DNA from 3 places in the Egibacter rhizosphaerae genome. Region 3 is predicted to be linked to each of the others. Evidence: riboswitches for the same ligand, from Rfam matches in the RefSeq annotation. Region 3 holds a riboswitch; each other region holds the start of a gene.
What was found. A riboswitch is a leader RNA that binds a small molecule or an ion and turns the genes downstream of it on or off. The one in region 3 is predicted to bind cobalamin.
Positions count from the first base shown of each region.

Region 1: another riboswitch for cobalamin. It lies ahead of cbiB (adenosylcobinamide-phosphate synthase CbiB); the one in region 3 lies ahead of ER308_RS18685 (ABC transporter substrate-binding protein).
Region 2: another riboswitch for cobalamin. It lies ahead of ER308_RS10475 (ABC transporter substrate-binding protein); the one in region 3 lies ahead of ER308_RS18685 (ABC transporter substrate-binding protein).

Region 1 is NZ_CP036402.1:2,119,797-2,123,012, forward strand. It holds gene ER308_RS09820 (cobyric acid synthase) at 1-911, opposite strand, end outside; gene cbiB (adenosylcobinamide-phosphate synthase CbiB) at 908-1,978, opposite strand; cobalamin riboswitch at 2,144-2,265, opposite strand; gene ER308_RS09830 (transglutaminase-like domain-containing protein) at 2,457-2,837, shown strand; gene ER308_RS09835 (alpha/beta hydrolase family protein) at 2,889-3,216, shown strand, end outside.
Region 2 is NZ_CP036402.1:2,260,786-2,264,001, forward strand. It holds gene ER308_RS10465 (copper chaperone PCu(A)C) at 1-507, shown strand, start outside; gene ER308_RS10470 (cytochrome c oxidase assembly protein) at 514-1,428, opposite strand; cobalamin riboswitch at 1,573-1,766, shown strand; gene ER308_RS10475 (ABC transporter substrate-binding protein) at 1,861-2,904, shown strand; gene ER308_RS10480 (FecCD family ABC transporter permease) at 2,901-3,216, shown strand, end outside.
Region 3 is NZ_CP036402.1:4,077,446-4,080,661, reverse strand. It holds gene cobT (nicotinate-nucleotide--dimethylbenzimidazole phosphoribosyltransferase) at 1-294, opposite strand, end outside; gene ER308_RS18695 (histidine phosphatase family protein) at 326-943, opposite strand; gene ER308_RS18690 (adenosylcobinamide-GDP ribazoletransferase) at 940-1,695, opposite strand; cobalamin riboswitch at 1,785-1,958, shown strand; gene ER308_RS18685 (ABC transporter substrate-binding protein) at 1,987-3,216, shown strand, end outside.

The DNA.
Region 1 (3,216 bases), 2.0 Mb from region 3:
TTCGAACCGGGGATGACCGCCAGGTCGGCGTTCGCGAGCTCGTCGGCCCGGGTGGTGAAGCGCACGTCGACGCCGGGCTCGCACGCGAGCGGATCGAGGTCGGTGAAGTTGCTCATCCGTGGCAGCCGCGCGACCGCCACGTCGAGGCCCTCGTCGCCGACCGGTGGCTGCGCGAGGACCTCGCGCGCCTCGAGGGTGAGGGAGTCCTCGACGTCGAGCCAGGCGCCCTCGAGCCACGGCAGGGTGCCCAGCACGCGGCGCCCGGTGAGCGCCGCGAGCTGCTCGAGGCCGGGGGCGAGCACCTCCGGGTCCCCGCGGAACTTGTTCAGCAGGAACCCGGCGACCAGCCGCTGGTCGGCGGGCTCCAGCAGCGCGAGCGTGCCGTAGAGCGAGGCGAACGCGCCGCCGCGGTCGATGTCGCCGACGAGCACGACCGGCAGGTCCGCGGCGCGGGCGAGGCCGAGGTTCGCGAGGTCCGCGTGGCGGAGGTTGATCTCGGCGGGGCTGCCCGCGCCCTCGCACACGACGACGTCGTAGCGTGCGCGCAGGTCCGCGAGTGACTCGGCCACCACCCCGGCCAGGCGCGTCTTTCGTTGCTGGTAGTCCTGCGCGCCGGCGATCCCGTCGGGGCGTCCCAGGACGACGACCTGGCTCGTGCGCTCCCCGGTGGGCTTCAGCAGGACCGGGTTCATCGCCGCCTCGGTGGGCGCGCCGGCGGCGGCGGCCTGCAGCGCCTGGGCGCGACCGATCTCTGCACCATCGGCGGCGACGGCGGAGTTCAGGGCCATGTTCTGCGCCTTGAACGGCGCCACACGGAGCCCGCAGCGTGCCAGCCAGCGGCAGATTCCCGCGGTGACGAGGGACTTGCCCGCGTCCGAGGAGGTGCCGGTGACCAGGAGCCCCCCGCTCACGGGCCACCTCCGTGCCGGGCACGGTCACGAGCCGCGAGCACGACCCCGGTCAGCACCGCGATCACCAGGCCCGCCGCCCGCGAGAGCGCCACGGCCCGGCGCACGTCCTCCGCGCCCGGGGCGCGGCCGTCGCCGAGCGGTCCTCGTTGCTGGACCCGGGCCACTCCGGGGTAGCGCACCTCGCCGCCCAGCCGGACGTCGAGCGCACCGGCCATCGCGGCTTCGCAGGGGCCCGCGTTGGGACTGGGGTGGCGCGCCGCGTCGCGCCGCACGACGCGAGCGGCGACCGCCGGCGAGCCCCCGAAGAGCGGGGCGATCGCGATGAACGCGCTCGTCGTCATCCGGGCGGGCAGCCACCCCAGCGCGTCGTCCAGCCGAGCGGCGGGCTGCCCGAACCGCTGGTAGCGGGCCGAGCGGTGCCCGACCATCGCGTCGAGCGTGTTCGCCGCCCGGTGCGCCACCACGCCGGCGGGCCCGCCGATCGCAGCCCACACGAGCGGTCCGGCGACCGCGTCCGCCGTGTTCTCCGCGACCGACTCCGCGGCGGCGGCGGCGAGGCCTGCCGCGTCGAGCGGTGCCGGGTCGCGCCCGCAGAGGGCGGGCAGGCGCGCACGCGCGGAGGCGAGGTCCCCGGCGGCCAGCGCGTCACCGACCGCGCGCCCCTCCTCCTCGAGCGACCGGGCCCCGAGCGCGATCGCGAGCGCCGCGGCGAGCCACGTCAGCGACGCGGCTGCCGCCCGGCGCTCCAGCCAGCGTCCGACCAGATGACTCGCCGCGGCCGGGGCCCCGACGAGCAACACGACGTGGAGCGCACCCGCCGAACGCGCATCGCGCCACAGGCGGTGCTCCACCGCCGTCGCGACGGCACCGAACGCCGCGACGGGGTGTGCCCGCCGGGGATCGCCCACGACGCGATCGGCGAGGAGGCCGACCGCGAGCCCCAGCACCGGGCCCGCGCCGGACGTGGGTCCGAGCGGGGACGCCCCGAGGGCGCGCGACGGGGCGTCGGGACAGCCGCGACGGCTCGCGCCGTCCCCGAGCCCGCGCGCGAGCTGCGCGCGCGACATGACCGCCCTCAGCGGCGGAACACGTCGCGCACGTGCCACCCCTGGTGAACCCAGCCGGGCGGGAACCCCGACGTCGATGGGTGCGGGGTGGGAGACGCCGTGACCGTCTGCATGGAGACCTCCGTGGGGATGTCCTCGTCCCCGGTCGGGATCGGGGCGGCAGGTCAGTCTCCTGGCTTCCGAATCGTTGCTCCCCCGGCCTTCCCACGGCGGCGGCCGCAGTGGCGTGTCGGGTTCGCTCCTCGGTCACAGTGGCGGGACCGCGCCGGACTCGCACCGGCTTCCTGGTACCTGTCGCCCGCCCGGCCTCCGTCGAAGGCCGGGACCGAGCCGCCGCGCGCCGCGGCGGCTCGACAGTGCACGCGAAGCTAACGCACGTGCGAGGATCCGCAAGTCCGCGCCGCCCCGCGGGGCCGGCGCGGTCCTCTGACCGGCCCTGTTCGGCGACGAGCCCCGCACCGGAGCGCTGCTCGATGCCGTGAGCGGCTGGGTGCGCACCCACATCGCCTACGACCGCGAGGACTCGTCCCCCGAGGCGGCGGCCGACACGGTGCTGCTGCGGCGTACCGGGGTGTGCCGCGACCACGCGCACCTGGCCACGAGCCTGCTCCGCGGACTCGGCGTGCCCGCCCGCGTGGTGGGGGTCTACGCGCCCCGCCTCGACCCCCCGGACTTCCACGCGGTCGTGGAGGCCCACGACGGGCTCGGGTGGCGGCAGCTCGACCCGACCGGCCTCGCTCCGGTGGACACGGTCGTGCGCGTCGCCACGGGGCGCGACGGCGGGGACATCGCCTGGGCGACCGCGGCCGGCGACCTCACCCTCGACCGCCTGCGCGTGGCCGTCGACCTCCTGCCATGAGACGCTGGCAGCGATCGGACCACGATCGTCGCCGACCGTCGAGGGGGCGGGATGCGCACCGAGCCGTACGGGGCCTGGGAGTCACCGATCTCGCCCGAACTCGTGGTGCAGGGAGCGCGCCGCCTCGGTGAGCTGCGTGTCGACGGGGCCGGCCTCTGGTGGCTCGAGCAGCGGCCCGACGAAGGCGGCCGCACCGCGATCGTGCGCCGCGACCCGGACGGCACGGTGGCCGATGTCACTCCTGAGGAGGCGAACGTTCGCACCCGGGTGCACGAGTACGGCGGCGGCGCCTACGCGGTCGACGACGGCACGTGCTGGTACACCGAGTTCGAGGATCAGCGCATCCACCGCCTCGACCCGGGAGGGGCGCCGCGACCGA
Region 2 (3,216 bases), 1.8 Mb from region 3:
ATCGCAATAAGGGTCGGCCCCTCGCCGTCGACCGTTCAGTCGAAGTCGGGAGCACCCATGCGCACGATCACCGTTCCGCGATCTGCCCTCGCGGTCCTGACCGCCCTGCTCCTTGGTTGCGCCGACCAGCCCACCGTGACCGTCGACGAGCCCACCACGCCCGAACCGACTGGCCCGCACGCTGCGGTCTACGCCACCCTGACCGCCGATCAGAACGACGCTCTCATCGGTGCCTCGAGCCCAGTCGCCGATAGCGTCGAGTTGCACGAGACCACCGTGGAGAACGGGGTCGCTTCGATGGCCGAGCTCGACGAGATCCCGCTCCCCGAAGGCGAATCGGTCATCCTGCAGCCGGGCGGCCTCCATCTCATGCTGCTCGAACCGGAGCCGCTCCAACAAGGGGACCGCCTCGCCATCACCCTCGAATTCGCCGAGGCCGATGCGATGGAGGTCGAGGTACCGGTCGTCGCCACTGCCGACATGCCCGACCATCACGACGACCACTGACCGCCGTCACGTCACGTCGCGGTGGGCCAGCCCAACAGCCGGGTCGGCCGACGCGCCAGCGCCGGTGCCGGCGCGTACGCGCTGTTCCCGGACGGCCTGTCGCTGTTCGACCGCGCGCAGCCAGCGGACGAAACAGGTCGCGGCTGCCAGCGTCCAGACCACGCTGCCGACCAGCACCATGATTCCTCCCCCGAGCTGCTGGTCCTCGGCGGGGGTGAGCGGAAGTCCGACGGCGGCAGGATTGTGGGCGGCGGCCCATTCGGTGGGCGAGACGATGATCAGCGTCGCGAGCACCGCGCCGGCGGCACCGCTGAGCGCGAGTCCCAGCACGCTTCCGCCGGCACGAACCGCCGGGGCGGTCATCGCGGCCCACCAGACAGCATAGGCGGAGCCGATCAGCGCCAGATGCTCGATGAAGTGCAACGTCGGATCGAACAGGGCTGCCTCGTACACCACCGGCGCGTGCACGATCCAGAGGACGGCCACGTGCGCCAGCGCGATACAGACACGGCCGGGACCGCTCAGTGCCCGCCGACGTGCCGACGCGCCGGCGGCGAACACCGGCGCGACCCCACGCACCCAGGACCGCGGCAGTGCCTCGCGCACCGCGAGGCCCGGACGTGCGAGGAGGATGAGCGGAGGCACGATCGCGATGAGGATCACGTGCTGCGCCATGTGTGCCGCGAACGACCAGTGCCCGTGGTCGTGCAGCGGCGACCACAACGCGAGGACCAGCACCCCGAGACCCGCGCCGAACGACGTGGCGCGCGCGACACGCTTGGCTCCGCGCCCCCGCCACAGCGCGACACCGAAGATCGTGGCCATCGCTCCCGCGACCGCCAACCCGAGCGGGTCCCACTGGTGCGAGGTCCGCACACACCACAGCAGGAACTCGTTCTCGACACCCGCGGCTCCGGTCACGGTGGCCCTTCGACACGGCACGTCGCCAGTCGGGCGAGGCCCTACCCCTGCATCGTCGTTCGAAACGGACCGGTGTTCCGCCTTCGCGGTCGTCCGACGCCCAGGGGCTCAGGCCCGTGCTTGCGCCGGCCGGGTGCGGGCCCCTAGCGTCCCTCGCGTCGTGGTGCACGGGAAGCCGGTGAAAGCCCGGCGCGGCCCTTGCCACTGTGTACCGGGAAGCGGACTCCGCGTGCTCTGGCCTCGCCCAGGGCGCCACTGGACGCACGAGCGTCCGGGAAGGTAGCGGATCGCGCGTTGGACCCGGGAGCCAGGAGACCGGCCACGGCACGACACAGCCGTCCACAAGGTGATGGAAAGGCGGTCCCTCTCATGGGTCTGTTCGCCCCTGTGCATCCTGTCCGATCCTGCCCGCACGCGCTTGTGGCCATCGGGTTGTCCGCCCTCTTGCTCGCCGGATGCGACGCCTCCGCCGATGAGGTCCCCTCCTCCCCCGACGAGGACACCACCGACGAACCCGACGCCGAGACCGGCGCCGACGATGCGGACCCGTCGAAGACGGGTGACGTTCCCGAGACGACGGTGGCCAACTGCGATCGCGAGGTCACCGTCGATCAGCCGCCCGAACGCTTGGTCGCGGTCAACACCGCATCGATCGAGAACCTGCTCGCGCTCGGCCTCGGCGATCGGATGGTCGCTGCCTCCGGCTCGATCGACGACGTCAGCGAGGAGCTGCAACCCGAGCTCGACGGCGTCGACACCCTCGACACCGGCGGCGACGACTATCCCAGCCTCGAGCGGATCATCGAGCTCGAGCCCGACTTCCTCTACTCGGTCTATCCCAGCACGTTCCGCGACGACGGCCTGGCCTCGCGCGACGAGCTCGACGACCTGGGCGTGGCCACCTACCTCGCCCCGAGCCGCTGCCCCGACCGCGACGAGGACGAGCCGCTCTCGTTCGAGGAGATCTGGGGCGAGTACACCGACCTCGGGGAGCTGCTCGACGCGGAGGAGGCCGCCGAGCAGCTGGTCGCCGAGCAGCGCGACGAGGTCGAGCAGGCGCGCGACGAGGTCGAGCAGGCGCGCGACGAGGTCGACGGCAACCTCGGCATGTCCGCGTTCTGGTGGGACGTGGGCACCGCCGACCCGCTGACCGGTGCCTGCTGCGGCGCTCCGGCGATGATCATGGACGAGCTCGGGCTCATCAACATCTTCGGCGACCTCGACGGGCACTGGTCGGACGCCAGCTGGGAGCACGTCGTCGAGGAGGACCCCGACGTGATCGTCATGGTCGACTTCGGTGACGACGACATCGAGCGCAAGCGCGAGTTCATCGCCGAGGACGCGACCCTGTCGCAGCTGCGGGCGTTCGAGGAGGACCGCGTCGTGGTCCTGCCCTTTCCGCACACCACCCCGGGGCTGCACAACGTCGAGGCCCTGCGCACCCTCAGCGCGGAGCTGGCCGAGGACCAGGAGTGAGCGGCGCGAGCTCGACGGAGGCGCCGCGCGGGCGGGCCCTCCGACGAGCCGTCCCCGGCCGAGCAGCCTCCAGCCCGGCCCCGAGCGCACCGCCGGGAGGCCCGTCGGCGGCGCGCCGGCTGCTGGGGCGGCTGATCCTCCCGCTCGGGGCGATCCTCGTGGTCGTGTCGGTGCTCGTCGCGATCGCGCTGGGGCAGGCGGACCTGTCCGTACGCGAGGTGTGGACGGTCGCCAGCGAGCGGCTCGGCCTCGCGTGGGTGCAACGGCCCGCGCTGGGCCTGCACGGGGTGGAGGTCGAGCCGATCCGCGCGA
Region 3 (3,216 bases):
GTCGATGGGGTCGCCGGAGTCGGTGAGGCCGATCGCGCGGCGCTCCGCCTCCCCCGCCACGACCGCGACCACGTCGGGCTCGTCGGACAGTGCCGGTGCCAACTGCTCCGGTGTGTCGACCGAGCGGGTGCGCACCGTGGGCGGGAGGAGGTGACGCACGAGTCCGAGGGTCCCCGGGGTGCCGAGCACGATCGGTCCGGCCGCGAGGCGGCGCAGATCGGACCCGTCCAGCGGGCCGGCGTCGACCGCGACGACACGATCGGGCACGGGGCTTGCGGCATGGGGGTCGGTCACCAACGGTCCTTCTTCGGTCCGGGAGTCGGGGTCATGCCCCGAGGGCGTGCAGGTTCCACGCCGACGCGTGACACGTCAGCACGGCAGCGGTCCCGTGCGGCAGCGCGAACGCGAAGGCACGGTGCAGCGGGAGCCCGAGCGCACACGCGAGGACGCACCGGATGGGCCCCGCATGGGTGACGGCCAGCACGGTACCCCCGGCCCCCGCGTCACCGGGCTCGTTCGCCACGCGCACGGCGAGATCGCGCAAGTGGCGAGCGGCCGCCCAGGCGCGGTCGGCGACCACCGGGAGGGGCTCCGCGGCGGGTGGATCGAACGCAGCATAGGCGACCGGGTCGGCCGTCGCGTCCGCGGGAGCCTCCGCCCACAGCGCGCTCCACGGTCGCCCCTCCCACATCCCGAAGTCCCGTTCGGCGAGCCCGTCGAGCACGCGGGCATCGGCCGCCCACGGCTCGGCGGTCTCCGCGGCACGGCGGGCGGGCGAGCGGGCGACGACGTCGGGCTCGGGCAGGCGCTGCCGGGCGGCCTCGGCCTGCTGGCGGCCCCGCGCACTGAGCGGTGGATCCGCCCGGCGTCCCGCACACCAGGGTTGGTCGGCGGCGGTTGCCACGGTCTCCCCGTGGCGCAGCAGCACCAGGCGCGAACTCACGCGAGCCCTGCCCCGACGAGCCCCGCCACGGCCGCGATCACCGCGACATCCACGAGCAGGTTGATCGCCCCGAGGCCGTCACCGGTGATCCCCCCGAGTCGCGCCCGCAGCAGGCGGCCACCGAGCCACGTCACCGCGACGCCGACCGCGAGCAGCGCCGGTGCCCACCGACCACCGCCGGCGAACGCGGCGAGCAGCGCGAGCACCGCGGCCGCCAGCGCCCCCCGACCCGTCGCCCGGCCGGCGACGTCGCCCGCGCTGCTCGCTCCGGCCGCGGGCAGCCACGCGGCCGCCACCAGGGTCGACGCCCGCCCGAGCACCGCACCGGCGAGCACCGCTCGCGCGAAACCCATCCAGTCCAGACCGGCGAGCAGGGCGATCTTCACGAGCAGGACCCCGACCAGGGCGACCGTGCCGTAGGTGCCCAGACGGCTGTCGCGCATGATCTCGAGACGCTGCTCCGGCGTCCATCCGCCCCACAGCCCGTCGGCGGTGTCGGCCAGACCGTCCTCGTGGAAGGCACCGGTGGCAAGGACCATCGCCAGCATCCCGAGCACGGTGCCGACGAACGGTCCCCACACGGTCTCGCCACCCATGCGCACCGCCACCCCGATCGCGGCGACCGCGACGCCGACGAGCGGGAACGCTCCCATCGCCCGACGCAGGTCCCCCGGCCCGACGGGCACCGCCGGCACCGGCAACCGTGTCAGGAACTGGAACGCGACCGCGGTCAGGCGGACGGTCTCGTGCATCGCACCTCCTTCGACCACCGGGGTCGCGAGCCGACCGCGGCGCGCAGCATGCTACGCGGCCTCGCTTGTCGAGATCCGGTGGGCCCAGTAGGGTCGGTGGCTGCCGCAGTGCACGGGAAGTCCGGTGAGAAACCGGCGCGGTCCTCGCCACTGTGAGCGGGCAGCGCGACGCCAGCGCGCCACTGGACCCTTCGGTCTGGGAAGGCGGCGTCCGCGAGCGATGACCCGCGAGCCAGGAGACCGGCTGCGGCGCCGATCCGGATTCCTCGAGGCAAGGAAGGCACGATCCAGATGGTTCCCTCCGCTCGCCCGCCCCTGTTCCTGCTGTCTGCGCTGCTGCTCGCCCTCGCGGCCTGCGAGGCGGGTGACGACGACACCGCCACCGAAGCTGACGACGAGTCGACAGCCGAGCAGGCGCCCGACGACCCGGACGAGTCGGACGACGCGGACGAGCCGGACGAGCCGGACGAGCCGGACGACGCGGGTGAGGCCGAGGAGCCGGGTGAGGCCGGCGAGGGGGCTGACGAGGCCGAGGACGACGCGGCTGCCGGCAATCCGGCCGAGTGCGTCGACGAGGCGCCCGACGGTGGGGTCTTCGTCGACGAGGCGGACTTCCGGCACGCGGACCACGTCGAGGCGACCTACGAGGACACCCACAAGCTGCTCGAGATCGCCACCCCGCTGGCGGACCAGCCGGAACGGTTCGCGCTCGTGCAGTGCGGCCTCGAGACCCCCGAGCTCGACGACGACGTGCACGTGATCGAGGTCCCGGTCGAGTCCGCCGTCACCCTCACCACGACGAACCTCCCGCACTTCGACGCGCTCGACGCCGTCGACCGGCTCGCCGGGGTCGGCGAGCCCGACTTCGTGGCCACGCCGAGCGTGCGCGACCGGATCGAGGACGGCGAGCTGGAAGGTTACGGCACCGCGGAGGGCGGCCCCGACCTGGAGCGCGTCATTGACCTGGGTCCCGACCTGCTGATCCTCGACGCCTTCGGCGAGGACGCACTCGAACAGGTCCAGCGCCTGACCGAGGCCGGCGTGCCCGCGCTGCTGAACGGCGACTTCGACGAGACGACCCTGCTCGGGCGCGCCGAGTGGGTGAAGGTCACCGGGATGCTGCTCAATCGGGAGGCCGAGGCGGAAGCCGTGTTCGACGAGGTGGCGGCCGGCTACGAGGAGGTGCGCGACCACGCGGCGGACCTCGACGATCGGCCCCTCGTGCTCGCCGACGAGCCCTTCGAGGGGACGTGGTTCGCGGCCGGCGGCGAATCGTTCCTCGCGAACGGCATCAGCGATGCCGGGGGTGAGTACGCCTTCGCCGACGACGACTCCACCGGCTCCCTCGAGTTCGACATCGAGACCGTGCTCGACGAGGGCGGAGACGCCCACGTGTGGATCCAGGCCGGATCGGTCGACGGCACCCTCGACGACCTCCTCGCGGTGGACGAGCGCTTCGCGGAGATCCGCGCCTTCCAGGAGGGAGAGGTCTGGGCCGCCGACGCCCAGGCGACCCCCACC